DNA from 3 places in the Tersicoccus mangrovi genome. Region 3 is predicted to be linked to each of the others. Evidence: riboswitches for the same ligand, from Rfam matches in the RefSeq annotation. Region 3 holds a riboswitch; each other region holds the start of a gene.
The links. A riboswitch is a leader RNA that binds a small molecule or an ion and turns the genes downstream of it on or off. The one in region 3 is predicted to bind S-adenosylmethionine.

Region 1 (9,810 bases), on a different contig from region 3:
ACGCCGACGCGCTCCAGTGTGGCAGCGGCGCCTCCGACGTCGGCGCCAAAGCGGACGGCTCCTTCACCGACAGCAGCTGCTCCATCCGCGAGTACGGCGACACGACGGACCTGATGGGATACGCCCAGAACTCCCTGCCCACGATCAGCTCCAGCTTCTGGGACTACGGCGGATTCGGCCGCGGTGACGAGATCCTCGACGCCGGCGTCGCCGTCGGGCGCAAGACCTACACGCTGACGGCGTGGGAGGGCACCGCGGCGAACCGCGCGGTCAAGTTCACCGACCCCCGCAGCGGCGAGGTCTACTACCTCGAACTGCGGCTGCCCGTCGGGTACGACGTCAACACCGCGGTCGGCGGCAACAAGGGCGTCAAGATCGTCCAGCTCGGCGGCCGGACGGCGTCGAGCTCGCTGATCCTCATGCCCGACACGCACCCGTTCTCCGGGTACTACGCCACCAACCAGGCCTGGCAGGCCGGCCAGACGTTCACGACCCACGCCGGCACGACCGTGAAGATCGAGGCGATCACCGCGACGTCGGCCACCGTGACCGTCGACGCCGACGGGGGCCTCTCGGTGGCCTCCCTCCTCAGCGCGGCGGCGACCCGCAACGCGCTCGGCACGGCCCTCGCCGCCCCCGTCAGCGGTCTCGTGGACGACGGCGCCTACCAGTCCTACCAGCGCGGCGTGATCGTCTACTCGCCGGCCACCGGCGCGATGGTGTCCAAGGGCGCGGTCCGTGGGGCGTGGGGACGGCAGGGCTTCGAGAAGGGCCGGCTCGGGTACCCGACGACCGACGAGGTCTCCGGGCAGGCCGCCGGGGGCGTCTACCAGACGTACCAGGGGGCGACCATCGTGTGGTCCTCGGCCACCGGCGCCCGGATCTCCGAGGGCGCGATCCGCGGCGCGTGGGGCCGGCAGAACTACCAGAACGGCCGGCTGGGCTACCCGACGACGGATGAGGTCCGCGGGTTGCGCAACGGCGGCGTCTACCAGATCTACCAGGGCGCGACGATCCTGTGGTCCTCCGCGAGCGGCGCGCACATCGTCCAGGGCGCCATCCGCGGCGCCTGGGCGAAGCAGGGCTCGCAGGACGGGCGGCTCGGCTACCCGCTGACCGACGAGTACGTCAACGCCGCGGGGCAGGTCCAGCAGGACTACCAGGGCGGACGAATCACCTGGTCCTCGGCGACCGGCGTCCGCGTGGGGTACTGATTCCGCACACCACGCACCACGCACGACGACGGCCCGCTCCCGGTCACTCGGGGGCGGGCCGTCGTCGTCAGGGGTGTCAGTGGTCGTTCGCGGGTGCGTGCGTCAGGGCGTCGTTGAGCCGGGCGGTGGCGGCGATGTCGTCGGTGCGCTACGCGTCGCGCCGTTCGCGCCCGATCCGTGTGTACGCCTCGACCTCGCCCGCCTCGAGCGCCGCCATCGTCTCGGCGAGGAAGTCCTCCAGAGGCATCGCCCGCGCATCGGTCAGGTTGACCGGCATCAGCGCGGTCCGGGTGTAGGGCGGGGCGACCTCGATGATCTCGGGCGCCTCGCCGGCCAGCCGGTACCGCAGCGACAAGGTGTACGAGTGCATCGCGGCCTTCGTCGCCGAGTACAGCGAGGACGACGCCAGGGGCGCATAGCCGAGCATCGACGTCACGTTGAGGATCGCCGAGTGCGGGGTGGCCTTCAGATGGTCGATGAACGCGGAGATCATCCGGACGGGGCCGAGCAGGTTCGTCCCCACGACGCGGGTGAGGTCCTCGTCGTCCACCGGGGCCGCGGGGTCGTCGCCGACCATGATGCCCGCGTTGTTGACCAGCACGTTCAGGTCCGGGTGCCGGGCGAGCAGGTCGGTGGCGACGGCGGTGATGCTCGCCGGGTCGGCGACATCCAGCTCGACGCTCTCCATGCCGGGGTTCGCCGCCGTGACCTCGTCCAGCACGGCCGCCCGGCGGCCCGCGATGATGACGGTGTTGCCGCGTCGCCACAGCTCCTCGGCCAGGGTCCGGCCGATGCCGGTGCCGCCGCCGGTGACGAGGACGGTGTTGCCCGTCAGTTCCATGCTTCTCCCTTGCGGTGGGCGTCCCACTGTCGCGCGTGGGCGCTGTCAGCCTGCTGATCTTCTCGCCGTCGATCGTACGGTGGGCCGGCGGTCGGCTCCGCTACCACGTCGGTCAGGACGCGCGGATGACGAAACGTGACGGCCGGGTGGTCGCGCATCCTCGCCGTCGGCCGTTAGCGTGGCCGACGAAGAATCATGAGTTCCAGCCATGCGGCCCTGGCCGGCTGGACGGCAACCCTCGCCGCTGTCGTGGGGTGCCCCAGGTGACGATTCGGCCCGCGTGCCAACGCCGTGGGCAAGGATGGCGGCCTGAAGGGCACGCCCGGATTCCCAAGGGGGAACCCATGCTCGACGCCAGCAGGAGCGCGCTCACCCGCAAGCGCATCCTCGGATCGGCCTTCGTCGGCACCACCATCGAGTGGTACGACTTCTATCTCTACGGCACGGCCGCGGCCCTGATCTTCTCCACCCAGTTCTTCCCGCACGGCTCGGCACTGGGCGGGATCCTCGCCTCCTTTGCGACCTTCGCGATCGCCTTCTTCTTCCGGCCGATCGGCGGCATCATCGCCGGGCACCTCGGCGACCGGATCGGCCGCAAGTCGCTGCTCGTCATCTCGCTGCTCACGATGGGCGTCGCGACCACCGGCATCGGGCTGCTGCCCACCTTCGCGGTCGGCGGCTGGTTCACCGTCGTCGCCGTCATCGTGCTGCGCCTGGCGCAGGGCCTGTCGGCCGGCGCCGAATGGGGAGGGTCCGCGCTGCTCTCCGTCGAGCACGCCCCCGCCCAGCACCGGGGCTTCTTCGGCAGCTTCACCCAGATCGGCTCGGCCGCGGGGATGCTGCTGGCGACGTCCGCGTTCGCCGGCAGCCGCGCCGCGCTGGGGGAGCAGGCGTTCCTCGCTTGGGGATGGCGGCTGCCGTTCCTGGCCAGCGCCCTGCTCGTCGCCGTCGGCCTGTGGATCCGGCTCGGCGTCAAGGACGCCCGCGAGTTCACCGAGGTGCGGGAGGCCGGGACTACCGCGGCCGCCCCGGTCCGCGAGGTGCTGCGCCACCACTGGCGCGGCGTGCTCGTCGCGATCGGGCAGCGCCTCGTCCAGCCGGCCATCTACTCGATCCTGACCGTCTACACCCTCACCTACGTGACCGCGAAGCGCGGCGACGCAGGCAGCGTGCTGGCCGCGGTGCTGATCTGCTCCGCGCTCGGCCTGATCTCGGGGCCGTTCTGGGGCGGCCTGTCCGATCGCTGGGGACGACGGCGCATCAGCCTCATCTCGGCCGCCCTGGGCGGGGTGCTGGTGTGGCCGTACTTCGTGTTCCTCGACAGCGGGCCGCTCGCCCTCCTGCCGCTGGTCTACATCCTGGCCATGAACGGCATCCACGACGCCATCTACGGCCCGCAGGCCGCGTGGTTCGCCGAGCAGTTCCCGGTGCACGTGCGCTACAGCGGCGTCAGTCTCGGCTACCAGATCGGCACTATCCTCTCCGGCGGCCTCACGCCGTTCATCGCCGCCGGCCTGCTCGCCCTCGGCGGCAACGCACCGTGGCTGATCTGCGCGTACATCAGCGTGCTCGCCGTCGCCAGCGTGATCTCCGCGGCGGCCGCCGCCGACCCGGTGGGCGACGCCCGTCGCGCCGGGCTGGAGCTCGACGCCGACGCCCCGACCGATGCCGCCGTCACCGGCTCCGACCCGGTTCCCGCCGGTGTCGGCGCGGCGGCGGCCTCACAGACGAAGGGATTCACCCGTGCCTGACAGCTCGACCCGACCGAACGAGAACCGACCGAACGAGAACCGAGCGAACGAGACGCGGCCCCTGCTGCTGAGCGCCTTCGACATGCCCACCCCGGTGCACCAGAGCCCGGGACTGTGGCGCCACCCCGAGGACCGCAGCAGCGAGTACACCGACATCGGCTACTGGGTGCAGCTGGCCCAGACCCTCGAGCAGGGCGGCTTCCACAACCTGTTCTTCGCCGACGTGCTCGGCCAGTACGACGTCTACCGCGGCAGCGCCGACGAGGCCGTCCGCGGGGGCGTGCAGTACCCGCTGCTGGACCCGACCGTGCTGGTGCCCGCGCTCGCGCAGGCCACGACGCGGCTCGGTTTCGGCGTCACCGCGTCGACCGGCTACGAACACCCCTATCTGCTGGCCCGGCGCCTGAGCACCCTGGACCACGTGACCCGCGGCCGTCTCGCGTGGAACATCGTCACCTCCTACCAGGACTCGGCGGCCCGGAACCTGGGGCTCACGCAGCAGCTCGGTCACGACGCCCGGTACGAGCGGGCCGAGGAGTACCTCGACGTGCTCTACAGACTCTGGGAGGGGACCTTCGACGACGGCGCAGTCCGCCGCGACCGGGAGTCCGGCGTCTACACGGATCCCGCGGGCGTGCGCGGCGCGGGGCACGAGGGCGAGGCCTTCTCCGTGCCGGGCCCGGCGCTGGTGGAGCCCTCGCCGCAGCGCACTCCGTACCTGTTCCAGGCCGGCGCCTCCTCCCGCGGGCAGCAGTTCGCGGCCCGGCACGCCGAGGCCATCTTCCTCATCGGGCACACCCCGCAGGTCGTGGCCGGCTGGGTGCGGACCATCCGGGAGCAGGTCGCCGCCGAGGGCCGCGACCCCCGCAGCGTCAAGATCCTCACCGGCGTCACGGTGATCGCGGACCGGACCGACGAGGCCGCCCGGGAGCGGCTGGAGAGCTACCGGCCGTACGTGGACGTCGACGCCGCGCTCGCGCTGTTCGCCGGGTGGACCGGAGTGGACCTGTCCACGGCCGACCCAGACGCGCCGCTCGAACACGCCGTCACGGACGCCAACCAGTCCGCGCTCGCCGCGTTCACGAAGCTGGACGCCGACGCGCGGTGGACCCCGCGCCGGCTCGCCGAGTTCGTCGGCATCGGCGGCCGCGGCCCGGTCATCACCGGCTCCGGCGCGACCGTGGCGGACGAGCTCGAGCGCTGGGTCGCGGAGGCGGACGTCGACGGCTTCAACGTCATCTCGGCGGTGCGGCCCGCGGACACCGAGTCCTTCGTCCGCCGCGTCAGCCCCGAGCTGTTCCGCCGCGGCATGCTCGAGCCGGCCCGGGCCGGAGCGACGCTGCGTGAGACGCTCTCCGGTGCGGGTCCGGCGCTGCCGGCCGACCACCACGGGGCCGGCTTCCGGCACGCCCGGGTCTGAGACACGACAGCACGACAGCACGAAGGGCGGTCACCGCGCGGTGGCCGCCCTTCGTCGCTCTCATGCCGGCAGCGGGATCATTCCCGCTGCCACGGGAATCGGAGCCGCCGGCTGCTGCCCGCGTAGATCGGCTCGCCGCCCGCCGTCGCGTCGACGGCCGGGATGGCGCCGGTCTCCGGGGCGTCGGACCGGCGGGTGACCAGATCGAACTTCTGGTGCCCGTGCTCCTCGACCCCGTCGCGGATGGTCCGCCGCATGATCGACTCGGAGAGCTGCCGCCGCAACCAGATGGGGTCCCGCTGCAGGTCCTTCACCAGCGCCACGCACAACAGGACCATCACGATGACGAACGGCAGCGAGGACACGATCGTCATGTTCTGCAGCCCCGTGAGGGCCTCGTCGGGCTTGTCCCCACCGGCCAGGAGCATCACCGCCGCGACGGCGCCCATGAGCACGCCCCAGAACACGACGAGCGGCTTGCGGGGCTCCATCGTGCCGTTCGAGGAGAGCGAGCCCATGACGATCGACGCCGAGTCCGCTCCGGTGACGAAGAAGATCGCCGTCAGGATCATCGCGAGGATCACGAGGGCGCCGAGCAGCCACGGCTCCAGCGCCAGGTTCTGGAACATCACGTAGATCGTCGAGCTCGAGTCGCTGATCGCGTCGGCCAGGCCGCCGTCCGGGTTCTGCTGGAGCTGGAAGATCGCCGTGCCGCCGAAGATGGCGAACCAGATGACCGAGATGACCGAGGGCACGAGCAGCACCCCGGTGACGAACTGCCGGATGGTGCGCCCGCGGCTGATCCGGGCGATGAACAGGCCGACGAAGGGCGTCCAGGAGATCCACCACGCCCAGTAGAAGATGGTCCAGCCCGAGAGCCATGCGGCCATCCCGTCCCCGCCGGTCGCGGAGGTCCGTGACGCCATCTCGGCCAGGTCCCGGAAGTAGTCGCCGACCGCCGCGGGGATGAGGTTGAGGATGAACAGCGACGGGCCCACCACGAAGATGAACACCGCGAGCACGACGGCCAGCACCGAGTTCGTGTTGGCGAGCCACTGGATGCCGCGTTCGATGCCGGAGACCGCCGAGGCGACGAAGGCGGCGGTCAGCAGGGCGATGATGAGCACGAGCACCGGGGTGGCGCTCTCGCCGATCACGCCGTTGAACTGCAGCCCGGCGCCGATCTGCAGGGCGCCGAGGCCCAGGGAGGCGGCCGAGCCGAACAGCGTCGCGAAGATCGCGAGCATGTTGATCACCTTGCCGCCCCAGCCGTCGACGCCGCGGCGCCCGAACAGCGGGACGAACGCCTCCGAGAGCAGGTTCTTCCGGCCGAGCCGGAACGTGCTGTAGGCGATCGCGATGCCGACGACGGCGTAGATCGCCCACGGGTGCAGGGTCCAGTGGAACAGGGACGTGGCCATCGCCGTCTGGACCGCGGCGGGCGTGCGCCCGTCGACCGTTCCCGGCGGCGGCGTCACGAAGTGGGTGAGCGGCTCGGCGACGCCGAAGAACATGAGCCCGATGCCCATGCCGCACGCGAACATCATCGAGATCCAGGAGCCGGTGCGGAACTCCGGCGCCTCCCCGTCCCGGCCCAGGGGAATCCGGCCGTACCGGCCGAGTGCGAGCCACAGGACGAAGACGACGAAGAGGGAGGCCACCAGCACGTAGAGCCAGCCGGCCGAGTCGAGCACCCAGGTCAGGGCGCCCTTGGCGACGGTGGACAGGGTGCCCGGACTGAGGAAGCCCCAGATCACCAGCCCGAGCACGACGGCGCCGACGATGCCGATGATCCACGGGTCGAGCCGGCCCACCTCCTCACCGTCCGCGAAGCCGCGCCGCGCCTCGCGCCTGGTCTGCCGGAGCGTGTCGAGGAGGTCGGACTCCTGCTCGGCGACCGTGTCGGAGCCGTCGAGCAGCACCGGGGGGACGTCCTCCGGCGGGGGCTCGCTCAACGGGGAGGCGGTCTCGTCGTGATCGATGCTCATCGAAGCTCCCTCTCCGGAGCGCGCTGCTGCACCCCGTGCATGCGGTTCGCGACGCCCGGCGCCGCGCGGGCACCCTACAGACTCACTCCCGGTGGCAGGTTGGGCGCATCGGCGGACTCCTCGACCATCACGTCCCCGTCGACGACCTCCACCCGGTGCACCCGCACGGGGCGCTTCGCCGGGGGCGCGTCGACCTGGCCGGTCCGCAGATCGAAGCGCGACGCGTGGAGCGGGCACTCGACCTCGCACCCCTCGAGCCAGCCGTCCGCGAGGGACGCGTCCTGGTGGGTGCAGGTGTCGTCGACGGCGAACACCTCGCCGTCGTCGGTCCGGAACACCGCGATCGGTGGAGTGGTCTCCAGCCGCAGTGATTCTCCCGGAGAAAGCTCGTCCAGTGAGCAGGCCCGGTGCACGGTGACTCCCTTCCCCGGAGCCGGCAGGACCCCGGTGATCAGACCAGCATCGATGCCACGTCCGACGCGCGTCAACCCTTTCCGTGTAAGAAGTATGTGACAGATATACAAGACTGCCGAAACATCAATTTCACCTGCCGCGGATGCTTGACACGGCTTCCTCGGGACCGGCACGCTGGACCGCATCGGTGGCCCGGACGGCGCTCCGGCAACGTCCCGGTCGCCGTGATTCCCCGGCCCGTCGGCCGGTACCAGCGGCGCGTGAGGTGGAGCGTTTGCAGTCGATCATCATCGTGGGAGCATCCCTGGCGGGGCTGAGCACCGCCCGAGCACTGCGGGCCGCCGGGTTCTGCGGTGAGGTCACCGTCGTGGGCGCGGAGGACCACCGCCCGTACGACCGGCCGCCCCTGAGCAAGGACTACCTGCGCGGCAGCTGCTCGACGGCCGACCTGGCGCTCGAGACGGACGAGGACCTCGGCGCACGGTGGCTTCTCGGCGCCCCCGCGGTCGGGCTCGACGCCGCGGCCCGCCGGGTGAGCCTCGCGGACGGGACGACGGTGGCCGCCGACGGCGTCGTGCTGGCCACCGGGGCGGACGCCGTCGACCACCCGCTCCTGCCCGTCGGGCTCAACGTGCACACGCTGCGCACGATGGCCGACGCCGAACGGCTCCGCGCGGACCTGGGCCCGGGCCGGCGCCTCGTGATCGTCGGAGCCGGCTTCATCGGCACCGAGATCGCCGCGAGTGCCGCGGCGCTGGGCGCCGACGTCACCCTGCTGAGCCAGGACGCAGTGCCGCTGCGGCGCGCCCTCGGCGAGCCGATCGGCGACTTCCTCGCGGGCGAGCACCGCGCGCACGGGGTGCGGGTGATCGCCCCGGCTCGCATCGTCGACGTCGCCATCGATACAGACACCGCCATAGATACAGACACCGCCGGCACCGGCACAGAAATTACTGGTACCAGGGTCACCGCGCTGCGGTTGGGCGACGGCACCGTGGTGTCGGCTGACGTGGTCGTCGTCGGGATCGGATCCCGGGCCGCCACCGGCTGGCTCGGGGGGTCGGGCCTGCGGCTCGCCGCGGACGGCGGTGTGCTGTGCGACGAGGCCGGCCGCGCGCTGCGCGCGGTGGATGACGGGGCCGAGGGCGAGACGGAGGATGTCGTCGACGGCGTCGTGGCGGTCGGTGACTGCGCCGCCTGGTGGGACGCGTCCCGCGGCGCCCACCACCGGCTCGAGCACTGGACCGGGGCCGTCGAGCGGGCCGGCGTGGTCGCCGGCGTGCTGCTGCAGGAGCCGGGGCGGCCGTGCCGCGCCCCCTACTTCTGGTCCGATCAGTACGACCTGCGGCTGCAGGTCGCCGGGGTCGTCACCGGGCACGACGAGATGCGGATCGAGGAGGGCAGCCTCGCCGACCGCTCCTTCCTGGCCCGCTACTACCGGGCCGGCCGGCCCGTCGCGGTGCTCGGCGTCAACGCGCCGCGCCTCTTCACCCGGGCCCGCCGGGCGCTCGGCACCGCGGGCAGCGCGGCCGACGGCAGTGTCGGCAGCACGGTCGACGGCACCGGAACCGCGCTCGCGTCCTGACCCGCCTGTCGGCCCTCCGGGCCGGCCTTCCGCGCCGGCGGCGTCCGGTTCTCTCCCGAACCCGCACACGAGCCCATCTCTATCCTTCGTCACCCGTCCCGAGCGGAGCACCCATGAACCCCCTGGCCCGGATCTCCGAGAGCCTCATTCCCACCCTGCCCGGCCACACCTACGTGGACCCGGCCGTGTTCGCCGCCGAACAGGACCGCATCTTCGAACAGATGTGGTTCTGCGCCGTCCGCGCGGACGACCTCGACAAGCCCGGCGCGTGGCGTACCGCGCAGGTCGGCCGCGAGTCCGTCGTCATCACCCGCAACCGGAAGATGGAGCTGCGGGCGTACTACAACATCTGCCGGCACCGCGGCGTCAAGCTGTGCATGGAGGACGCCGGACAGGCGAACCGTGCGTTCCAGTGCCCCTACCACGCGTGGACCTACGACCTGGACGGCAAGCTGATCGCCGCCCCCAACCTGACGAAGATGCCGGACATCGACCGGAAGGCCTACGGGCTCGTCGACGTCGCCGTCCGCGAGTACCTCGGCTACGTGTGGGTGTGCCTGGCGCCGGAGCCGCCGTCGTTCGAGGAGGACGTCGTCG
Region 2 (9,810 bases), on a different contig from region 3:
GGTCGCCGAGTGGATGACGATATCGGCGCCGTGCTCGAGCGGGCGGATCAGGTACGGGGTGGACAGGGTCGCGTCGACGACGAACGGCACGCCGGCCTGGTGGGCCACCGCGGCGAGTCCGGCCAGGTCCGCGACCTCGCCGGACGGGTTGGCGACGACCTCGGTGTAGACGGCCCTGGTCTCGGGCCGGATCGCGGCGGCGTAGTCGGCCGGGTCGGTGCCGGAGACGAACGTCGTCTCGACCCCGAAGCGGCGCAGCGTCACGTCGAGCTGCGTGACCGTGCCGCCGTAGAGCTGGGAGGACGCGACGATGTGGTCGCCCGCCCCGGTCAGCGCCGCGAACGTGATGAACTCGGCGGCCATGCCCGAGGACGTGGCGACGGCGCCGATGCCGCCTTCCAGGGACGCGATCCGCTCCTCGAACGCGGCGACCGTCGGGTTGCCGATCCGCGAGTAGATGTTGCCGTACTTCTGCAGCGCGAAGAGGTTGGCGGCGTCGGCGGTGTCCTTGAACACGAACGACGTCGTCTGGTAGATGGGGACTGCCCGGGCGCCCTGTTCGGCGTCGGGGGTGCCACCCGCGTGCAGCGCGCGGGTGCGGAATCCGAAACGGTGGTCGGCCATGGGTCAGCGTCCTCCTGTCGTCGTGGCGGTCAGCTCGGGGTCCCCGAGCTCGACGCCGTGCTTGCGGGCCAGGTCGGCCTCGAGTTCACGCACGATCGGCAGGATGTCCCGGCCGAACGCGGCGACCTCCTCCTGGAAGTGCAGGTAGCAGGTCAGCAGCAGGTTCACGCCGTGCTGCTTGTAGGCGACGATGCGCTCCGCGATCTGCTCGGGAGTGCCGATCAGCTGGGTGCGGAATCCGTCGTTGTACTGGACGAGGTCCTCGAACGAGGAGTCCGCCCACATGCCCTTGCCGTCCTTGGTGGCCGGGCCGGCCTCCTGGACGGCGTCGTGGAAGCCCTCGACGGCGGGCCGGTGCGCCTTCTCGACGATCTCCCGCAGCGTGTCCCGGGCCTCCTTCTCGCTGTCCCGGGCGATGACGAACCCGTTGAGCCCGAAGCGTGGGGCCGTCCGGCCGATCGCGGCGGCCGAGGCGTGCACGTCGTTGAACTGCTCGTCGAACCCGTCGAAGTCCTTGCCGTTGGAGAAGTACCAGTCGGCGACGTGGCCCGCGGCGATCCGCGCGGCGGTCGAGTTGCCGCCGAAGAAGACGTCCGGGTGGGCGCGGCCGGGCACGTCGACCGGGGCGGGGGAGAGCGTGAAGTCGGAGATGTCGTAGTACGTCCCGTGGAACGAGAAGTCCTGCTCGGTCCACAGCCCCCGCAGGATCGAGATGAACTCCTCGGTGCGGGCGTACCGCTCGTCGTGCTCGAGCCAGGGCAGCCCGAACCCGTCGAACTCGGCACGCAGCCAGCCGGAGACGATGTTCACGGCGGCCCGGCCGTTCGAGATGTGGTCGGCGGTGATGATGTACTTCGCCAGCACGCCGGGGTGCCACATGCCCGGGTGCACGGCGGCGATCACCTTGAGCTTCTCGGTCGCGGCGAGCAGGGCGAGGGAGAACGACGTCGCCTCGTGCTGCTTGTCCGCGCCGTAGCTGGCGGCGTACCGGGTCTGCGAGAGGGCGTACTCGAAGCCGGCGTCCTCGGCGATCCGGGCCAGCTTCTTGTTGTAGTCGAAGTCCCAGCTCGTGCGCTGCTCGATCGTGGAGACGACGAGGCCGCCGGAGACGTTCGGCACCCAGTACGCGAACTTGAGGGGCTCGGCGAGATTGACTCGCTCGTCGATGCTGCTCATCGGGCTTCCTTCACTGACGTACCGCTCGCGGGTCCCGGCAATGCGCAGCCGGACAGGGGACGGCCCTGGCCGATGCTCAAAGATTGCTGTGCGCTCTCTTCCATCGCTTCTGGCGGTAGCACCGTGTGGTCAGCGGTTTCTTCGACCACGGTTGCTGCGGCGTCATCGATCCAGATCTCTCGGCCGCTCGGGATGGTGCTGCCATTGTGCTCCGCCGTCGTCGGGCGGATCAACCCGTGTCCGCCATGCGGCGTCACGTCCCGGCGTGAACTCGCGGGAGCGACCTCGGGCTTCGTCTACAGGCCGAAGCGGGGCGCCTCGATCGCGGGGCAGGTGTCCATCACGACGTCGAGCCCGGCCGCGGCGGCCCGGGCGGCGGCGTCCTCGTCGACCACGCCGAGCTGCAGCCACACGGCGCCCGCGCCGACGGCGATGGCCTGATCCACCACGGCACCGACCTTCGTCGAGTTGACGAAGCAGTCGACGACGTCGACGGGACCGCCGGCCTGCACGGCGTCGGCCAGCGTGCGGTGTCCCGGTTCCCCCAGGGCCGCCTCCCCGCGCGGGTTGACCGGCAGGATGCGCATGCCGAGGTGGTCCCGCAGCATCGCCGCGATGCGGGGCGCCACCCGGCGTGGGTTCTCGCTCAGGCCGACGACGGCCCAGCGCCCGGGCGTCGTGAGCAGGCGGCGGATCGTCTCGGGGTCGTTCCGGTGGCTCATGGCTTCATTCTCCGCCCCTGTTCCCGCCGGCTCGTCGATCGAGTCGGCGGTGGGGGTCGAGTGTGACGCGCCGTGGCGGTCCCGCCGCCGACCGACTTGCCGGACGGCCCCGTCGTGCCGTTACAGTGGCGGCATACCATCCCGAGCGGCCGAGAGATCTGGCTCGTCGACGCCGCAGCAACCCACCGATCCGTCGGAAGGGTGCTACCGCCAGGATCGATGGAGTTGATCTCACGTGTCTCTGTTCTCGCCCGCGCGCCATGCCGCCTCCGGGGTGGCCGACCCGGCGGACTCCCCGCACTTCTGGAGCGACGGGGACGCCGGCATCACCTTCGACGGGGTCGGCCGCAGCTTCGGCCCGCACGACGTCCTCGCCGGTGTCCACCTGGAGGTGGCGCCCGGTGAGGTGATCGCGGTGCTCGGCCCGAGCGGCTGCGGCAAGTCGACCCTGCTGCGCCTCGCCGCCGGGCTGGACGCCCCGAGTGCCGGGTCCGTCGTCATCGGCGACGCCCCGGTGCGCCCCTGGGACCCGCGCTGCGCGGTCGCCTTCCAGGAACCGCGCCTGCTGCCGTGGCGCACGCTGCGGGAGAACGTCGCGCTCGGGCTGCCCCGCACCGGCCGCCGCCGGACCGCTGCGCAGGACGCCCGCATCGACGAGCTGCTGGCCCTCGTGGGCCTGTCCGGATTCGCCGGTCACCGCCCGCGGGCCGTCTCCGGCGGCATGGCGCAGCGCGCCTCCCTCGCCCGAGCGCTGGCACGCGACCCGCAGGTGCTCCTGCTCGACGAGCCGTTCGGCGCCCTCGACGCCCTCACCCGCCTGAAGATGCAGGACCTCCTGCTCTCCGTGCACGACGCCTCCCCGGCGACCATCCTGCTCGTCACCCACGACGTCGACGAGGCGCTCCAGCTCGCCGACCGCGTCGTCCTCCTCGGCTCGACCGACGGCGGCAGCACCGGTCAGGTCGGTGTGGGAGCACCCGGTCGGGCGCCCGCGGGCGTGCGCTCCGTGCACACCGTGCCGGGGTCGCGACCTCGGGACCGTGGCTCGGCCGATCTGGCGCGCATGCGCGCCGACCTGTTCACCGCGCTCGGCGTCGACGCCCACTGACCGCCCGCCGGTCCACCGGATCAGCGAGCCGGCGAGCTGCGCGGTCCCGCAGCGCCGCGGCCTGCGCCCGTGGCGCGACCGTGTGCGCACCCCTCCCGTTCGACCCTGTTCTGTTTCGCTCCACCTGTCCCTTCTTCTCCGTACCATCACGTCGTCCGTCTCGACCTCCAGAGGATCACCATGGCCCGCCGCCCTGCCCGTCTCGTCCGCTCCGCCCTCACCGCCGTCGCCGTCGTCACCGCCGCGACCCTGACCCTGACCGGGTGCGCCGGCGAGGGCTCCGGCTCGTCGACCGCAGCCGCCGCGGGCGGGGGTGGCAACGGCAAGACCCTGACCATCGACTTCGCCACGTACAACCCGCTCTCCCTCGTGATCAAGCAGAAGGGCTGGCTCGAGGCGGCGCTGAAGGAGAAGGGCGTGACCGTCACCTGGGTGCAGTCCGCGGGCTCGAACAAGGCCAACGAGGCGCTGCGCTCGGGTGCCATCGACGTCGGATCCACCGCCGGCTCGGCCGCGCTGCTCGCCCGCGCCAACGGCTCGCCCATCCGCACCGTCGACATCTACTCGCAGCCCGAGTGGTCCGCGCTCGTGACCACCCCGAAGACCGGCATCACCTCGGTGGCCGACCTGAAGGGCAAGTCCGTGGCCGCGACCAAGGGCACCGACCCCTACTTCTTCCTGCTGCAGGCGCTCGCCGCCAACGGCCTCAAGGCGTCGGACATCACCGTGCAGAACCTGCAGCACGCCGACGGCCGCACGGCGCTGGACAACGGATCCGTGCAGGCCTGGGCCGGTCTTGACCCGATCATGGCCGCGGCCCAGAAGAACGGCGACAAGCTCTTCTACCGCAACGTCGCCTTCAACACCTACGGGTTCCTCAACGCCCGCGAGGACTTCCTCAAGAGCCAGCCCGAGATCGCCCAGACCGTCGTGAACACGTACGAGGCGGCCCGGGCGTGGGCCAAGGGACACACCGCGGAGACCGCGGCGATCCTCGCCGACGTCGCGAGCATCGACAAGACCGTCGCCACCCAGGTGATCGCCCGCACCAACCTCGGCGTCGACCCGGCACCGGGTGCGAAGCAGCGGGCCGTGCTGCAGAAGGTCGGGAAGATCATCGTCGACTCCGGCGACGTCAAGGACGCCGGCACCGTCGACGCCGCCCTGAACGCCCTGCTCGACGACGAGCTGGTCACCAAGGCCGATCCCTCGGCGGTGACCACCAAGTGAGTTCGCCCGTCCCCGACACCCGGGTCGACGCCCCCACGGCGGCCTCCACAGCGGGCCCGGCGGCGCGCGGGGCGTCAACCCCCGGCCGCCGCCGGATCCCGCGCGGCCTGCGCTGGGCCGCCGGCCTCGTCGTCCCCCTCCTGCTGCTCGCCCTGTGGCAGGTGACCACCGCCCTCGGCGTGTTCACGCCCGTGCAGCTGCCCCCGCCGGCCGATGTCCTGGCCGCCGGCGTGGAGCTGCTGCGCCGCGGGCAGTTGGGCACGCACGTGTGGATCTCCACGCAGCGCGTCCTGCTCGGGTTCCTCCTCGGGGCCGTCGTGGGCCTGGCCGCCGGCGCCCTCGTCGGGCTGTCCCGGCTGTCCTCCCTGCTGTTCGCGCCCACCATCGGCGCCTTCCGGGCCGTGCCGTCGCTGGCCTGGGTGCCGTTGCTCCTGCTCTGGATCGGCATCGGTGAGAACTCCAAGGTCCTGCTCATCGCCATCGGCGCGTTCTTCCCCGTCTACACGACGGTCGCGCTCGCCCTCCGCCACGTCGACCCCCACCTGGTCGAGGCAGGCCGGGCCTTCGGCTACGGCGGTGTGCGGCTGCTGCTGACCGTGCAGCTGCCCGCGATCCTGCCCGCCGTCGTCTCGGGGCTGCGGCTCGCGCTGGCCCAGGCATGGCTGTTCCTCGTCGCGGCCGAGTTGCTCGCCTCCTCGATGGGCCTGGGCTTCCTGCTCATCGATTCGCAGAACAATGGACGGACGGACCGGCTGCTGCTGGCGATCGTGCTGCTCGCGATCCTCGGCAAGGTGACCGACGCGGTGCTGGGCCTCGCGCAGCGGGCAGCGGAACGGACATGGGCATGACGGACGGAGTGATCGAGATGGACGACGGGGTGCGGACCGGCCTGACCGCCGAGGACGAACGACGCGGGGACGTCGTCAACCCCGCCCACGAGGGCGACGAGGCACGCGTCGCGTTCTGGGAGCGGCAGGCGCAGCGGCTGGACTGGGCTCAGCCGTGGCACACGGCGCACCGGTTCGAGCCGGCGGCCGCCGTTGCTGGACAGGTGACGGACGACGGCGAGCCGGTCTACGCCCCGCCGGTCATCGAGTGGTTCGCCGGCGGCAAGCTGAACGTGGCGTACAACTGCGTCGACCGGCACGTCGAGGCCGGCCGCGGCGGCCACGTCGCCCTGCACTTCGAGGGCGAGCCCGGCGACCGGCACACCTACACGTACGCGGACCTGCAGCGGGAGGTCAGCCGCGCCGCCAACGCGCTCGAGAAGCTCGGCGTCGTCGCGGGGGACCGGGTGGTCATCTACCTGCCCGTCATCCCCGAGACCGTCATCATCACCCTGGCGTGCGCCCGCATCGGCGCCGTCCACTCCCTCGTGTTCGGCGGGTTCTCGGCCGAGGCGCTGCGCTTCCGTGTCGAGGACACCGGGGCGAAGGTGCTCGTCACGTCCGACGGGCAGTACCGGCGCGGCGCCGCCGTCCCGGTCAAGGGATTCGCCGACGCCGCCGTCAGCGGCACCAACAACATCGAGCACGTCGTCGTCGTGCGCCGCACCGCCAAGCCCGGCGCCGCGAGCGGTCGACCCGGCGTCGTCCCGATCGGCGCGCGCGGCGCCCGGTCGACCGCCGAGAGCGCCGTGCCGTGGACCGAGGGCCGGGACGTGTGGTGGCACGAGCTGCTGGCCACCGTGCCGGACACCCACACCCCGATCGCCTTCGACGCCGAGTCCCCGCTGTTCATCATGTACACCTCCGGGACCACGGGCCGTCCGAAGGGCCTCGTGCACACGATGGGCGGCTACCTCGTGCAGACCGCCTACACGCACGCGCTGCTGTTCGACCTGCTGCCTGCGGCGGTCGGTGCAGCCGGGGAGAGGAGGGTCGACGAGCTCTCCACCGCCGTCGATCCCGTGCGGCGGGACGCCACCGTGCACTGGTGCACCGCGGACCTGGCCTGGGTCACCGCCCACACGTACGAGATCTACGGGCCGCTGGTCAACGGCGTCACCGAGGTGATCTACGAGGGCACCCCCAACACCCCGCACTTCGGGCGACACCCGGAGATCATCGAGCGGTACGGCGTCACGAACTACTACACGGCGCCGACCCTCGTCCGCTCCCTGATGGGCGCCTTCCCCGACGGCGTCCCGGCCACCTACAACCTCGACTCGGTACGCCTGATCGGCACGGTCGGCGAGGCCACCAATCCCGAGGCGTGGCGGTGGTTCCGGCAGCACATCGGCGGCGGCGCCGCGTCGGTGATCGACACGTGGTGGCAGTCCGAGACCGGATCGACCATCCTCTCGCCCCGGCCGCACGACGCCGCGTTCGACCGGGAGGACGGCGAGCCCGGCGGCCCCAAGCCCGGGTGCGCGACCCGCGCCCTGCCCGGCGTCAACGCGTCCGTGGTCGACGAGGACGGCAACCGGTCCGCCCCCGGCGCGCAGGGCTTCGTCGTCGTCGACGCGATCGGCCCGTCGATCGCGCGCACCGTGTGGAAGGACCCGCAGCGCTACGCCGACTCCTACTGGCGCCAGTACGCCGACCGGGGCTGGTTCTTCGCCGGCGACGGCGGCCGGTACGACGAGGACGGCGACATCTGGATCCTCGGCCGGGTGGACGACGTCATCAACATCTCGGGGCACCGGCTCTCGACGATCGAGATCGAGTCGGCGCTCGTGACCCACCCGGACGTGATCGAGGCGGGCTGCGCGCCCATCGGCGACCCGCTCACGGGGCACGCGGTCGCCGCGTTCGTCGTGCTGCGGGCGGGGTCCGCGGTCGACGCCGACGAGTTGCGGGCGCACGTCGGCGCGGTGATCGGACCGATCGCCAAGCCGAAGATCGTCGTCGCCGTCCCGGACCTGCCCAAGACCCGCTCGGGGAAGATCATGCGGCGCCTGCTGACCCAGCTCTGGGAGGGCACGACGCTGGGGGACACGACGAGCCTGCAGGACGAGTCGTCGGTCGACGGGATCGCCCGGGCGGTCGCGGACCAGCAGGGGCGCTGATTCCACTCGTCGACTATTCGATTTCTGGGCTCTCCCGCGCGGTAGAGCCCAGAAATCGAATAGTCGACGCGCCAGCGGGCACGCCCGCCCTCACATCAGGGCGCTGGTGAGCCGGCAGACGTTGTCGAGGAACTTCACGGCGAGCGGGCGGTTCCGCCACTCGTCGAGATCCAGAGTGGAGCTGTTCTCGCGGTACCGGGCGACGACGGCGTCGAGGGCGCTCACGAAGTCCTTGCCGTGCACGAGGGTGGAGACCTCGAGGTTGAGGGCGAACGAGCGCATGTCCATGTTCGAGGAGCCGACGACGGCCACCGCGTCGTCGATCACGATGGCCTTGGTGTGCAGGATGGTCGGCGACCGGTACAGATAGATGCAGACCCCGGCTTCGAGCAGTTCCTCGTAGTACGAGCGCTGCGCGTGGTAGACGAAGAACTGGTCGCTGATCTCGCTGACGTACAGGTTGATCCGCACCCCGCGCTGGGCGGCGCTCGTCACCGCGGACAGCGAGGACTCGTCCGGCACGAAGTACGGGCTGACGATGTCGACCCGGTCGAGCGCGTGGTAGAGCACCGTGTTGATCATCCGCAGGTTGTTCTCGTTCTCGAACCCCGGACCGGAGGGGACCACCTGGGTCATCAGCCCGCCCGACGCCTCGGTCGGCAGCGCGTCCTGCGCCTCGTGGATGAGCAGCTCGTCCGTCTCCGAGTACCAGTCGGTCACGAAGAGGGCGTTGAGGGCGTCCACGACGGGCCCGATGCCGCGCAGCCACAGGTCCTCCCACTGCAGGCCCCGGCGGCGGTTGCGGCGCTTGTTGTAGGAGCGGTCGATGCAGTTCTGCGACCCGGTGAACGCGACGTCGCCGTCGATGACGACGATCTTGCGGTGGTTGCGCAGGTCCGGCCGCGTGTACTCGAGCTTCCACGGCCGGAACGGCAGCATGCGGGCCCACTGGATGCCGGACGCGTCGAGCCGGCGCACGAGCTCGGGGTAGCCCGGGTAACCGGCGGAGCCGAGGTGGTCCAGGAGGAAGCGGACCGTGACCCCGCGGGCGACGGCCTCGTCGAGCGCGTCCAGCAGGGGAGCGGTGGTCGCGTCGTCGGCGGCGATGTAGAACTCCACGTGCACGTACCGTTTCGCGTGCCGGATCTCCTCCGCCATGGCGGTGTACGCGGTGTCGTACCCGTCCAGCAGGGTCAGCTCGTTGCCGCCGATCATCGGCAGGGCGCCGAGCCGGTCGTTCAGGACGGCGGCCGAGCGGACCCAGACGGGCATCGGGTGGCCCTCACCGATCACCGCCTCGGTCGGGGAGTTCTGCCGGATCAGCCGGTTCATCTCGCGCTGCTTCTCCCGGCGTGCCTTCGGCAACCGGTAGCTGCCGAGCAGGAGGAAGAGGATCAGCCCGACGAACGGGATGAGGTAGATCGCCAGCAGCCAGCCCAGGGCCACGGAGGGACGGCGCTTGTGCGGCACGATGCCGAGCACCGCGATGCGGATGACGAACTCGAGGGCGGCAACCGCGATCGCCCAACCCAGCGGCAGCGCGTTGAGGTTGACGACCGACAGATCCACAGCCGCAGTGTATCGGCGGTGTCATGGCGGACAGGGCGATTGACACTTCCTGTGAGACAGGTCACGCTGGGGCATCATCACTCTGGTCTCACCCCTCGGAGGTTCCGCGTGCTCCCACGACCCCTGCTCTCTCCACGCCTGTCTCGCGCTGCCCTCGCGGCCGCGCTCACGACGGCGCTGACCGCGACGACGCTGCTGGGCGGGACGGCCGCGCAGGCCGCTCCGCCGCCGTCGCCGTCCGACCTCGCCGGGCACTCCCTGCGGGCCCCCGTCACCAACGAGAACTTCTACTTCGTGATGGCGGACCGGTTCGCCAACGGGACGAAGGCCAACGACACCGGCGGCCTGGGCACCGACCGGCTGGTCTCGGG
Region 3 (9,810 bases):
CATCCGTGAGTTAGCGGCTCACGCCCGAATGGGGTGCTCATTGAGCCCTGCCTTCGGGCGGTAACCGCTAATTCAGCGATGGAGGAGCGTGCTTTCGAGCAGTGACCGCTAACTCAGCGATGGAAGGCCGCACTGTCGGGCGGAACCGGCTGACTCAGCGAAGACGGGGTCGGTGGTGCCGCGGCGTAGCGGCGAGCGCGGCTCTGCTGGGCGGTCCATCCGTGAGTTAGCGGCTCACGCCCGAAAGGGGTGCTCATTGAGCCCTGCTTTCGGGCGGTGACCGCTAACTCAGCGATGGAGGGGCGTGTCATCGGGCGGGAACCGGCTGACTCAGCGATGGAAGGCCGCGCTTCCGGGCGGGAACCGCGGGCTCACCGATCGGGAGCCGCCGTTCCCGGGGAACCGCCGATTGACGCCAAGGCGGAGACAGCGCTTCCCGTTGTCCGGCGAGACACGGAAGCCGAGGACGCTAGAACAGTGCCGGCTGCTCGGGCTCCGCTGCCGAGGATGTCGTCGGCATCGAGGGCGGGACAGCGTCGTGCCGAGCCAGCTCGTGGGGTCCGTAGTCGAGGAGTCGGCGGTCGTCGCGGGCACCGGCGATGGCCGCCGACTCGGGCTCGTCCCGGAAGAACCGGGCCGACGAGCCCAGGCCGTGCCGGCGCCGGAAGTAGCGGAGCCGGCCGGCCAGCCAGGTGGTGTACTCCTTGGTCGCGTACGTGCCGCCCCCGTAGAGCCGGCGGTACCGGCCGACCAGCTGCGGGTGTTCGGCGGCGAGCCAGGTGAACCACCACTCGCGGGCACCCGGCCGCAGGTGCAGTGCCCCGGCGGTCACCCCGCTCGCCCCCGCCGCGGCGAGCGCGCCGAACAGGCCGTCGAGCGCCTCATCGGTGTCGGTCAACCACGGCAGGATCGGCATCGCCATCACCCCGCACGGCATCCCGGCGTCCGCCAGCCGCCGGATCAGGTCGAGCCGGGCCGCCGGGGTCGGGGTGCCCGGTTCGACGCGCCGTTGCAGCTGCGGGTCGACCATCGCCAGCGAGATGCCGACCCCGACCGGCACGTCCTTCGCCGCCGCGGTCAGCAACGGCAGGTCCCGCGCCAGCAGGGTGCCCTTGGTCAGGATCGAGAACGGGGTGCCGGAGCCGGCGAGCTCGCCGATGATCCCGGGCATCAGCCGGTACCGTCCCTCGGCCCGCTGGTACGGGTCCGTGTTGGTCCCGAGGGCGACGTGGGGGCGCGCCCAGGACCGGCGTCGCACCTCCGCGTGCAGCACCTCGACGGCATTGACCTTCACGACGAGCTGGCTGTCGAAGTCCGGGCCCGCGTCGAGGTCGAGATAGGTGTGCGTCTTGCGGGCGAAGCAGTACACGCAGGCGTGCGAGCAGCCGCGGTACGGGTTGATGGTCCAGGCGAAGGGCATGGCCGACGTCGCCGGGACGTGGTTGAGCAGGCTCTTCGCGTGCACCTCGTGGAAGGTGATGCCGGCGAACTCGGGCGTGCGGACCGATCGTTGCAGGCCGGCGAGCGGAAGCAGGGCCGGCGTGGGGCGCACTCCGGGAATCTGCCCCTCGATCTCGGGGGACGCGGCGGCCGTCTCCGCCGCGATCGTCTGACCTTCCCAACGCATGGGCTCATTCGAACACACGTTCGAACGATTGATCAAGCAGTCCACGCGCATGCCCGGCGGTCACAGCCTGTGGCTTGTGCCCGCCGCCCTTCACACGCCGTCACAGCAGTTCCGCGCGCCGCCCGCGGTCCGCCACGATGGGGGAGCGAGATCACGAGTCCCGACGCGAAGCTCTGGCTGGTCGGGCGGCAACCCTCTCCCGTGGTGGGGTGCCCCAGATGAGGATCCGGTCGTGCACCCTGCGCGGCAAGCACGGCCCCGGCGGTGGGTGCGACCCGCGTACGCCGCTCCCGGGCGCCCCGACGAGGGAGACCCGCATGACCGAAACGTCCATCACCGAGAGCACCGAGACGGCCTCCGGCACCGGCACCACCGGCAGCGCCTTCGCCACGGCTGCTGCCCGCTACCGGCCGATCTTCGCTCGCATCGCCGCCGGGGCGCTCGACCGCGAACGGAACCGCACACTGCCCACCGAGCAGATCGGCTGGCTCAAGGACGCCGGCTTCGGCGCCGTCCGGATTCCCGTCGAGCTCGGCGGCGACGGGCTGACCTGGCCCGAGCTCACGACGCTGCTGATCGAGCTCGCCGCCGCGGACAGCAACCTCCCGCAGGCGCTGCGTGCCCACATCGCCCTCGTCGAGGAGAACCTGGTCCGGCGCCGCCGCGGGGAGGACCGCGGCGTCTGGCTCGAGCGGTTCGCCGCCGGGCAGCTCGCGGGCAATGCCTGGACCGAGCCCGGCGCCGGCGGCACGGCCACGATCCTCGAGGACACTCCCAGCGGACCGACGCTGACAGGCCGGAAGTACTACACGACCGGCACGATTTTCGCCGACTGGATCGACGTTACCGCCAGGCGCCCGGACGGCACCGACGTCTCGGTCGTGATCGCGACGACGACGCCGGGCGTGCGCACCGACGACGACTGGGACGGCTTCGGGCAGCGGCTCACCGGCAGCGGCACCACCGAGTTCACCGCCGCCGCCGTCGACCCCGCGAATGTCTCCCCGTTCGCCGACCGCTTCCCTTATCAGACGGCTCTCTACCAGCACCTGCTGCTCGTCGCCCTGGCCGGGATCGGCCGGGCCGTCGTCGTCGACGCCGCCGAGCAGGTGCGCCGCCGCACCCGGGTCTTCGGCCACGGCAACGCCGACCTCGTCCGGGACGACGCCCAGATCCTCGCCGTCGTCGGCGAGATCAGCGCCCAGGCGTATGCCGCCGAGGCGACGACACTGCGGGCGGCCCACAGCCTCCAGGCCGCGTTCGCGGCGACCGGGGGAGCGCGGGAGCGGGAGGCGGTGGTCGCCACCGAACTGGAGACGGGTCAGGCGCAGATCGTGCTCAGCCGGCTCGTGCCCGAGGCCGCCGGAGCCCTGTTCGACGCGCTCGGCGCGTCCTCGACCAGCCAGTCCCGTGCGCTGGACCGGCACTGGCGCAACGCCCGCACCGTCGCCACCCACAACCCGTTCATCTACAAGGCGCGGATCGTCGGCGACCGGGAGGTCAACGGGACCGAGCCGCCCCTGATCTGGACCATCGGCGAGGCCGACGCCGATCGCCGGGCCGCCCGTGACCGGCAGCCCACCGTCGTCGGCTGAACCCGTGCCCGCCCCGACCGCCCGCCAGACCGCCTGCCGACCCCAGGAGAACGCATGAGCCCCGAACCCCGCCGCCACGTCCGCTTCAACGCCTTCGACATGAACTGCGTCGGACACCAGTCACCCGGCCTGTGGCGCCACCCGCAGGACCGCTCCACCGACTACGCGTCCCTGCGCTACTGGACGCACTTGGCCCAGGTCCTGGAGAAGGGCCTCTTCGACGGCCTCTTCATCGCCGACGTGCTCGGCACCTACGACGTCTACGGCGGCTCGAACGAGGCGACCCTGCGGGCAGGCACGCAGGTCCCGGTCAACGACCCGTTCCTGCTCGTCTCCGCCATGGCCGCCGTGACCGAGCACCTCGGCTTCGGCGTCACCGCCGGCACCGCGTACGAGCACCCGTACCCGTTCTCCCGCCGGCTGGCGACGCTCGACCACCTCACGGAGGGCCGGGTCGGCTGGAACGTCGTCACCGGCTACCTGCCCTCGGCCGCCCGCAACATGGGCCAGACGGACCAGCGCGAGCACGACGAGCGCTACGAGCACGCCGACGAGTACCTCGAGGTGATCTACAAGCTGCTCGAGGGCTCGTGGGAGGACGACGCCGTCGTCCGCGACACCGAGCGGGGCGTCTTCACCGACCCGGCGAAGGTGCACGAGATCGGCCACGAGGGCAGGTACTTCTCGGTGCCCGGCATCGCCCTGACCGAGCCGAGTCCGCAGCGCACGCCGGTGATCTTCCAGGCCGGCGCGTCGCCCCGCGGCACCCGGTTCGCGGCGGAGCACGCCGAGGCCGTGTTCGTCGCCGCCCCCACCCGGGAGCAGCTCACCGCGACCATCGCCCGGATCCGCGATGCGGTGGAGGCCGCCGGGCGGGACCGGAGCGACGTGCGGATCTACGCCATGCTCACCGTGGTCACCGGCCCGGACGACGCGACGGCACGGGCCAAGTACGCGGAGTACCGGTCGTACACCGACGTCGAGGGCGCGCTCGCGCTCATCTCCGGGTGGATGGGCGTGGACCTGTCCGCCTACGACCCCGACGACGTGATCGGCACCGACGTGCAGTCCAACGCCATCCAGTCCGCGGTCGCCACGTTCCAGCAGGCCTCCGGCGACACGGGCGCGCCCTGGACCGTCCGGCAGCTCGCGGAGTGGGTGGGCGTCGGCGGCTTCGGCCCGGTGGTCGTCGGCTCGGGCGAGGACGTCGCCGCGGAGCTGATCGACTGGGTGGACGAGACCGACGTCGACGGCTTCAACCTCGCCTATGCGATCACGCCGGGCACGTTCGAGGACGTCGTCGAGTTCGTCGTCCCGCAGCTGCAGGCCCTCGGTGCCTACCCGACGGAGTACGAGCCCGGCACCCTCCGGCACAAGCTGTTCGGCCGCGGCGACCGGCTGCCGGACGCGCACCGCGGCAGCCGCTACCGGGTCGGCGCGGCGCTGGGCGCCACGCGCTGACGAGGCGGGGCGCCGGTGGGCGCAGCGCGCTGGTGAGGCCGGCCGGTCCACGGCTCGTGGACGACGGCGGGGCACCTCCGGGGGCCCCGCCGTTCCCGTGTGCCCGGTGGCCCACCCCCGGCATCGACGAACGAAACTTTGTCAGGACATATACTTGCCGTCCCTGGCGGTCGCGGGATACGGTTCTCTTTGTTCTGACAAATGAGTCGAGGAGTTCCGGATGCCACTCGTGCGCATCGACGTCAACACCGGTCGCAGTCCCGAGCACCTGGCCGCCCTCAGTCGTGCCGTCCACGACGCGATCGTCGACGGCTACGGCATTCCGCCGCGCGACTACTTCCACGTCCTCACCGAGCACGCCCCGGGGCAGATCGTCGCGCAGGACGCCGGCCTCGGCTTCGACCGGTCGGCGGACGTCGTGATGATCCAGATCTTCACGCAGGCGGGCCGGACCGAGCGGGCGCGGCACGACCTCTTCGCCGGCATCGCCGCCCGGCTCGCCGACGTGGGCGTGGCGGGCGAGGACGTCTTCATCGGCTACGTCGAGAACGGGCCGTCGGACTGGTCCTTCGGCTTCGGGCGTGCCCAGTACGCGACGGGGGAGCTCCGGGTCCCCGGCGTCACACCCGAACCGACAGTTTGACAGGACATACAAACGACGGCAGAGTGGGACTGTGGCGCATGCCACACCCGGCCGTCGTGCTGATCGATGAGGAAAGGCGCACCACCGTGACCCTCGACGTACTGACCATGGGACGCATCAGCGTCGACATCTACCCCGACGACATCGGCGTCGGCCTGGCCGACGTGACCCGCTTCGGCAAGTACCTCGGGGGCTCGCCGGCCAACGTCGCCGTGGCCGCCGCCCGGCACGGCCGCTCGACCGCCCTCATCACCCGCACGGGCGCCGACCCCTTCGGTGAGTACCTGCACCGGGAGCTGGTCCGCTACGGCGTCGACGACCGCTTCGTCACCCCGGTCGAGGGGTTGCAGACGCCGGCCACCTTCTGCTCCATCACCCCGCCGGACGACTTCCCGCTCTACTTCTACGGCCGGTTCCCGACCGCGCCGGACCTGCAGCTCGACGCGGCGGACCTGGACCTGGATTCGGTGCGCGACGCGCGGATCTTCTGGTCGACCGTCACCGGGCTGTGCCAGGAGCCCAGCCGCAGCGCGCACGTCGCCGCCCACGAGGCCCGGCCGCGGGACGGACTTCCCGCCGGCGCCTTCACCGTCCTCGACCTGGACTACCGGCCGATGTTCTGGGACTCGGAGGAGGACGCACGCGCCCAGGTGGCGACCATCCTGCCGCACGTCACCGTCGCGATCGGCAACGAGCAGGAGTGCGCCGTCGCCGTCGGTCACGGCACGCCGGACGAGCAGGCGGACCGGCTGCTCGAGGCCGGCGTCGAGATCGCCGTCGTCAAGCTCGGCCCCGAGGGGGTGATGGCAAAGACCCGGAACGAACGCGTCGTCTCGGCCCCCGTACCCGTCCAGACGCTCAACGGTCTCGGCGCCGGGGACGCCTTCGGCGGGGCCTTCTGCCACGGCCTGCTCGCCGGCTGGCCGCTCGCGCAGGTGCTCGACTTCGCCAACGCCGCAGGGGCGATCGTCGCCTCCCGCCTCTCCTGCTCGGACGCGATGCCGACGCCCGACGAGGTCACCGTCCTGCTGGCCGAGCGTGGCCGCCTCGTCCCGGATGCGGTGGCCCGATGAGCGCCGCGGTCCCGGCCATCGGCGTCGACGACGACCCCCGCCGCTACGAGCACCTCACCCGGATCCGCCTCGAGGACCCCGGTGCGATCACGCGTGCCGCCCGGGAGCGGCGGCCCCACGCGGGGCCGCGCCTGGGCGAGCAGAACTTCATCGTGGCCGCGGACCACCCTGCCCGCGGCGCCCTCGCCGCTCAGGGCCGGATGGACGCGATGGCCGACCGGCGCGAGCTGCTCGACCGCCTGCAGCTCGCCCTCGCCAACCCCGCCGTCGACGGCGTGCTCGCGACCGCCGACATCATGGACGACCTGCTCCTGCTCGGCGCCCTCGACGGCAAGCTGCTCTTCGGCTCGATGAACCGCGGCGGCCTCGCCGGACTGGTCAACGAGTTCGACGACCGGTTCACCGGCCACACCGCCGCGGCGCTGCAGGCACTCGGCGCCGACGGCGGGAAGATGCTGACCCGCATCTGCCTGGAGGACCCGGCCACGCCGGCCGTCCTCGAGAACACCGCACGGGTGATCGACGCCCTCGCCGAGCGCGGCCTGATCGCCATGGTCGAGCCGTTCCTGTCCCGCTGGGTGGACGGGCGCGTGCGCAATGACCTGTCCGCCGACGCCGTCATCAAGTCCGTCGCGATCGCCGAGGGCCTCGGCTCCACGAGCGCCTGGACGTGGATGAAGCTGCCCGTCGTCGACGAGATGGACCGCGTCATGGCGGCGACGACGATGCCGACCGTGCTGCTCGGCGGCGACCCCGCCGGCCATCAGGACGAGGTGTTCGCCTCGTGGGGACGCGCCCTGGCACTGCCCGGCGTCCAGGGGCTGACCGTCGGCCGCACCCTGCTCTACCCGGCCGACGGCGATGTCGCCGGTTCCGTGGCCGCCGCCGCGTCACTGCTGCGCGGCGCGCACGACGGCGCTCGTGACGGTGCCCACGACAGCACGCACGACAGCGAGAACCATGCCGATCCCACGTCCCGCACCCCCCAGGAGGCCACGCCGTGAACACCCGCAGGATGACCGTCGCGCAGGCGCTGGTCGCGTTCCTCGGCCACCAGTACACCGTCGACCGCATCGGCGACACGACGTACCGGGAGCGGCTGATCCCGGGCATGTTCGGCATCTTCGGGCACGGCAACGTCGCCGGTGTCGGACAGGCCCTCAAGCAGGCCCAGGTGCTCGAGCCGGAGCTGATGCCCTACCACCAGGGCCGCAACGAGCAGGCGCAGGCCCACCAGGCGGTCGGCTACGCGCGGCACACCCGGCGCCGCCAGACGTGGGCGGTCACGACGTCGATCGGGCCCGGCTCGACCAACCTCCTCACCGGCGCCGCGCTCGCGACCGCCAACCGGCTGCCCGTGCTGCTGCTGCCCAGCGACACGTTCGCCACCCGCGCCGCGGACCCGGTGCTGCAGCAGATCGAGCAGCCGTACGGCTACGACATCACCGTCAACGACGCGTTCCGGCCCGTCTCGAAGTACTTCGACCGGGTCAGCCGCCCCGAGCAGCTCGCCTCGGCACTGCTGAGCGGCCTGCGGGTGCTCACCGACCCGGCCGAGACCGGCGCCGTGACCATCGCCCTGCCGCAGGACGTGCAGGCCGAGGCGATCGACGTGCCCGAGGAGTTCCTCGCCGAGCGCGAGTGGCGGATCCGCCGCCCCGAGCCCGAGGCCGAGGACATCGCCCGCGCCGCCGAGCTGATCCGCGGCGCCCGCCGGCCGCTCATCGTGGCCGGCGGGGGAGTCCTCTACGCCTTCGCGCAGGACGCGCTCGCGGGCCTCGCCGCCACCACCGGCATCCCCGTGGCCTGGACGCAGGCCGGCGTCGGCGTCCTGCCGTGGGACGCGCCGCAGGCCGTCGGCGCGATCGGCTCGACGGGCACGACGGCCGCGAACGCCCTCGCCGCCGAGGCGGACCTGATCATCGGCATCGGCACCCGCTACGAGGACTTCACGACGGCGTCCCGCACCGCCTTCGCCAACCCGGACGTGCGGTTCGTCAACATCAACGTCGCGGCGCTGGACGCCTACAAGCACGGCACGTCGCTGCCGATCGTCGCCGACGCCCGCAAGGCGCTGATCGCGCTGACCGAGGCGCTCGGCCGGCACCGGGTCGACGCCGACCTGGACCGGGCGGTCACCGCGGAGAAGCAGCGCTGGGACGGCATCGTCGACGACGCGTTCGCGGAGCGGTACGAGCCGCTGCCCAGCCAGAACGCCATCATCGGGGCGACCAACCGGGCCATGGACCCCCGCGACGTCGTGATCTGCGCCGCCGGTTCCCTGCCCGGGGACCTGCACAAGATGTGGCGCGTGTCCGACCCGTGGGGCTACCACGTGGAGTACGCGTTCTCGTGCATGGGCTACGAGATCGCCGGGGGCCTGGGCGTCAAGCGGGCCGTGCTCGCCGCGTCGGCCCGCGGCGAGGCGGACCGTGACGTCGTCGTCATGGTCGGCGACGGCTCCTACCTGATGATGCACACCGAACTGGTCACCGCCGTCGCCGAGGGCATCAAGCTCATCGTCGTGCTCATCCAGAACCACGGGTACGCCTCGATCGGTGCACTCTCCGAGTCCCTCGGCTCGCAGCGGTTCGGCACCCGCTACCGGGTCCTCGACCCGCAGGCGCACAGCTTCGACGACGGCGAGACGCTGCCGATCGACCTGGCGACCAACGCGGAGAGCCTCGGCGCGACCGTCCACCGGATCGCACCGGGCCCCGACGCGATCGCCGACCTCGAGGCCGCGATCGGCAAGGCGCGCGCCGAGCCGGAGGGCTCCGGCCCGATCGTCATCCACATCGAGTCCGACCCGCTGATCGACGCCCCGAGCTCGGAGTCGTGGTGGGACGTGCCCGTCTCCGCCGTGGCCGAGTTGGACTCCACCCAGGAAGCCCGCCGCACGTACGACCAGCACAAGGCCCACCAGCGGCCCCTGCTGGGCTGACCAGATCCTTCGAAACCACACCCTGATCGAACAGGAGCGACCGACCCATGAGCACCACCGCCACCGGCGTCACCACCATCCCGCACTTCCTCGGCGGCGCCGAGACCCCCGGCTCCGGCACCCGCACGCAGCCCGTCTTCAACCCGGCCACCGGCGAGCAGACCGGCGAGCTGCGCCTGGCCGACGCCACCGACCTGCAGACCGCCGTCGCCAACGCGAAGGAGGCCGCCCGCACCTGGGGCGACACGTCCCTGGCCAAGCGCACCGCCGTCCTCTTCGCCTTCCGTGAGCTCGTCGCCTCCCACATCGACGAGCTGGCCGCCCTCATCACCGCCGAGCACGGCAAGGTCCTCGGCGACGCGAAGGGCGAGATCAGCCGTGGCCTCGAGGTCGTCGAGTTCGCCTGCGGCATCCCGCAGCTGCTCAAGGGCGCCTACTCGGACCAGGCGTCCACCGGCGTCGACGTC

Region 1: it holds a riboswitch for S-adenosylmethionine, as region 3 does, so the genes downstream of both, V6N00_RS12175 (MFS transporter) here and V6N00_RS15590 (acyl-CoA dehydrogenase family protein) in region 3, are expected to answer to the same signal.
Region 2: it holds a riboswitch for S-adenosylmethionine, as region 3 does, so the genes downstream of both, V6N00_RS06940 (ABC transporter ATP-binding protein) here and V6N00_RS15590 (acyl-CoA dehydrogenase family protein) in region 3, are expected to answer to the same signal.

The regions. Positions count from the first base shown of each region.
Region 1 covers NZ_JBAJMW010000005.1:350,107-359,916, reverse strand. The annotation lists gene V6N00_RS12185 (LGFP repeat-containing protein) at 1-1,214, shown strand, start outside; gene V6N00_RS12180 (SDR family oxidoreductase) at 1,363-2,055, opposite strand; SAM riboswitch class IV at 2,247-2,363, shown strand; gene V6N00_RS12175 (MFS transporter) at 2,400-3,806, shown strand; gene V6N00_RS12170 (LLM class flavin-dependent oxidoreductase) at 3,799-5,226, shown strand; gene V6N00_RS12165 (BCCT family transporter) at 5,304-7,214, opposite strand; gene V6N00_RS12160 (bifunctional 3-phenylpropionate/cinnamic acid dioxygenase ferredoxin subunit) at 7,289-7,627, opposite strand; gene V6N00_RS12155 (NAD(P)/FAD-dependent oxidoreductase) at 7,921-9,213, shown strand; gene V6N00_RS12150 (aromatic ring-hydroxylating oxygenase subunit alpha) at 9,327-9,810, shown strand, end outside.
Region 2 covers NZ_JBAJMW010000003.1:180,405-190,214, reverse strand. The annotation lists gene V6N00_RS06955 (O-acetylhomoserine aminocarboxypropyltransferase/cysteine synthase family protein) at 1-624, opposite strand, end outside; gene sfnG (dimethylsulfone monooxygenase SfnG) at 628-1,800, opposite strand; SAM riboswitch class I at 1,898-1,999, opposite strand; gene V6N00_RS06945 (CoA-binding protein) at 2,097-2,522, opposite strand; SAM riboswitch class I at 2,656-2,748, shown strand; gene V6N00_RS06940 (ABC transporter ATP-binding protein) at 2,758-3,630, shown strand; gene V6N00_RS06935 (aliphatic sulfonate ABC transporter substrate-binding protein) at 3,811-4,860, shown strand; gene V6N00_RS06930 (ABC transporter permease) at 4,857-5,708, shown strand; gene V6N00_RS06925 (AMP-binding protein) at 5,726-7,870, shown strand; gene cls (cardiolipin synthase) at 7,961-9,433, opposite strand; gene V6N00_RS06915 (alpha-amylase family glycosyl hydrolase) at 9,548-9,810, shown strand, end outside.
Region 3 covers NZ_JBAJMW010000009.1:55,066-64,875, reverse strand. The annotation lists gene V6N00_RS15595 (Rv2578c family radical SAM protein) at 470-1,627, opposite strand; SAM riboswitch class IV at 1,777-1,886, shown strand; gene V6N00_RS15590 (acyl-CoA dehydrogenase family protein) at 1,945-3,222, shown strand; gene V6N00_RS15585 (LLM class flavin-dependent oxidoreductase) at 3,277-4,683, shown strand; gene V6N00_RS15580 (tautomerase family protein) at 4,904-5,326, shown strand; gene iolC (5-dehydro-2-deoxygluconokinase) at 5,413-6,399, shown strand; gene V6N00_RS15570 (Cgl0159 family (beta/alpha)8-fold protein) at 6,396-7,403, shown strand; gene iolD (3D-(3,5/4)-trihydroxycyclohexane-1,2-dione acylhydrolase (decyclizing)) at 7,415-9,343, shown strand; gene V6N00_RS15560 (CoA-acylating methylmalonate-semialdehyde dehydrogenase) at 9,391-9,810, shown strand, end outside.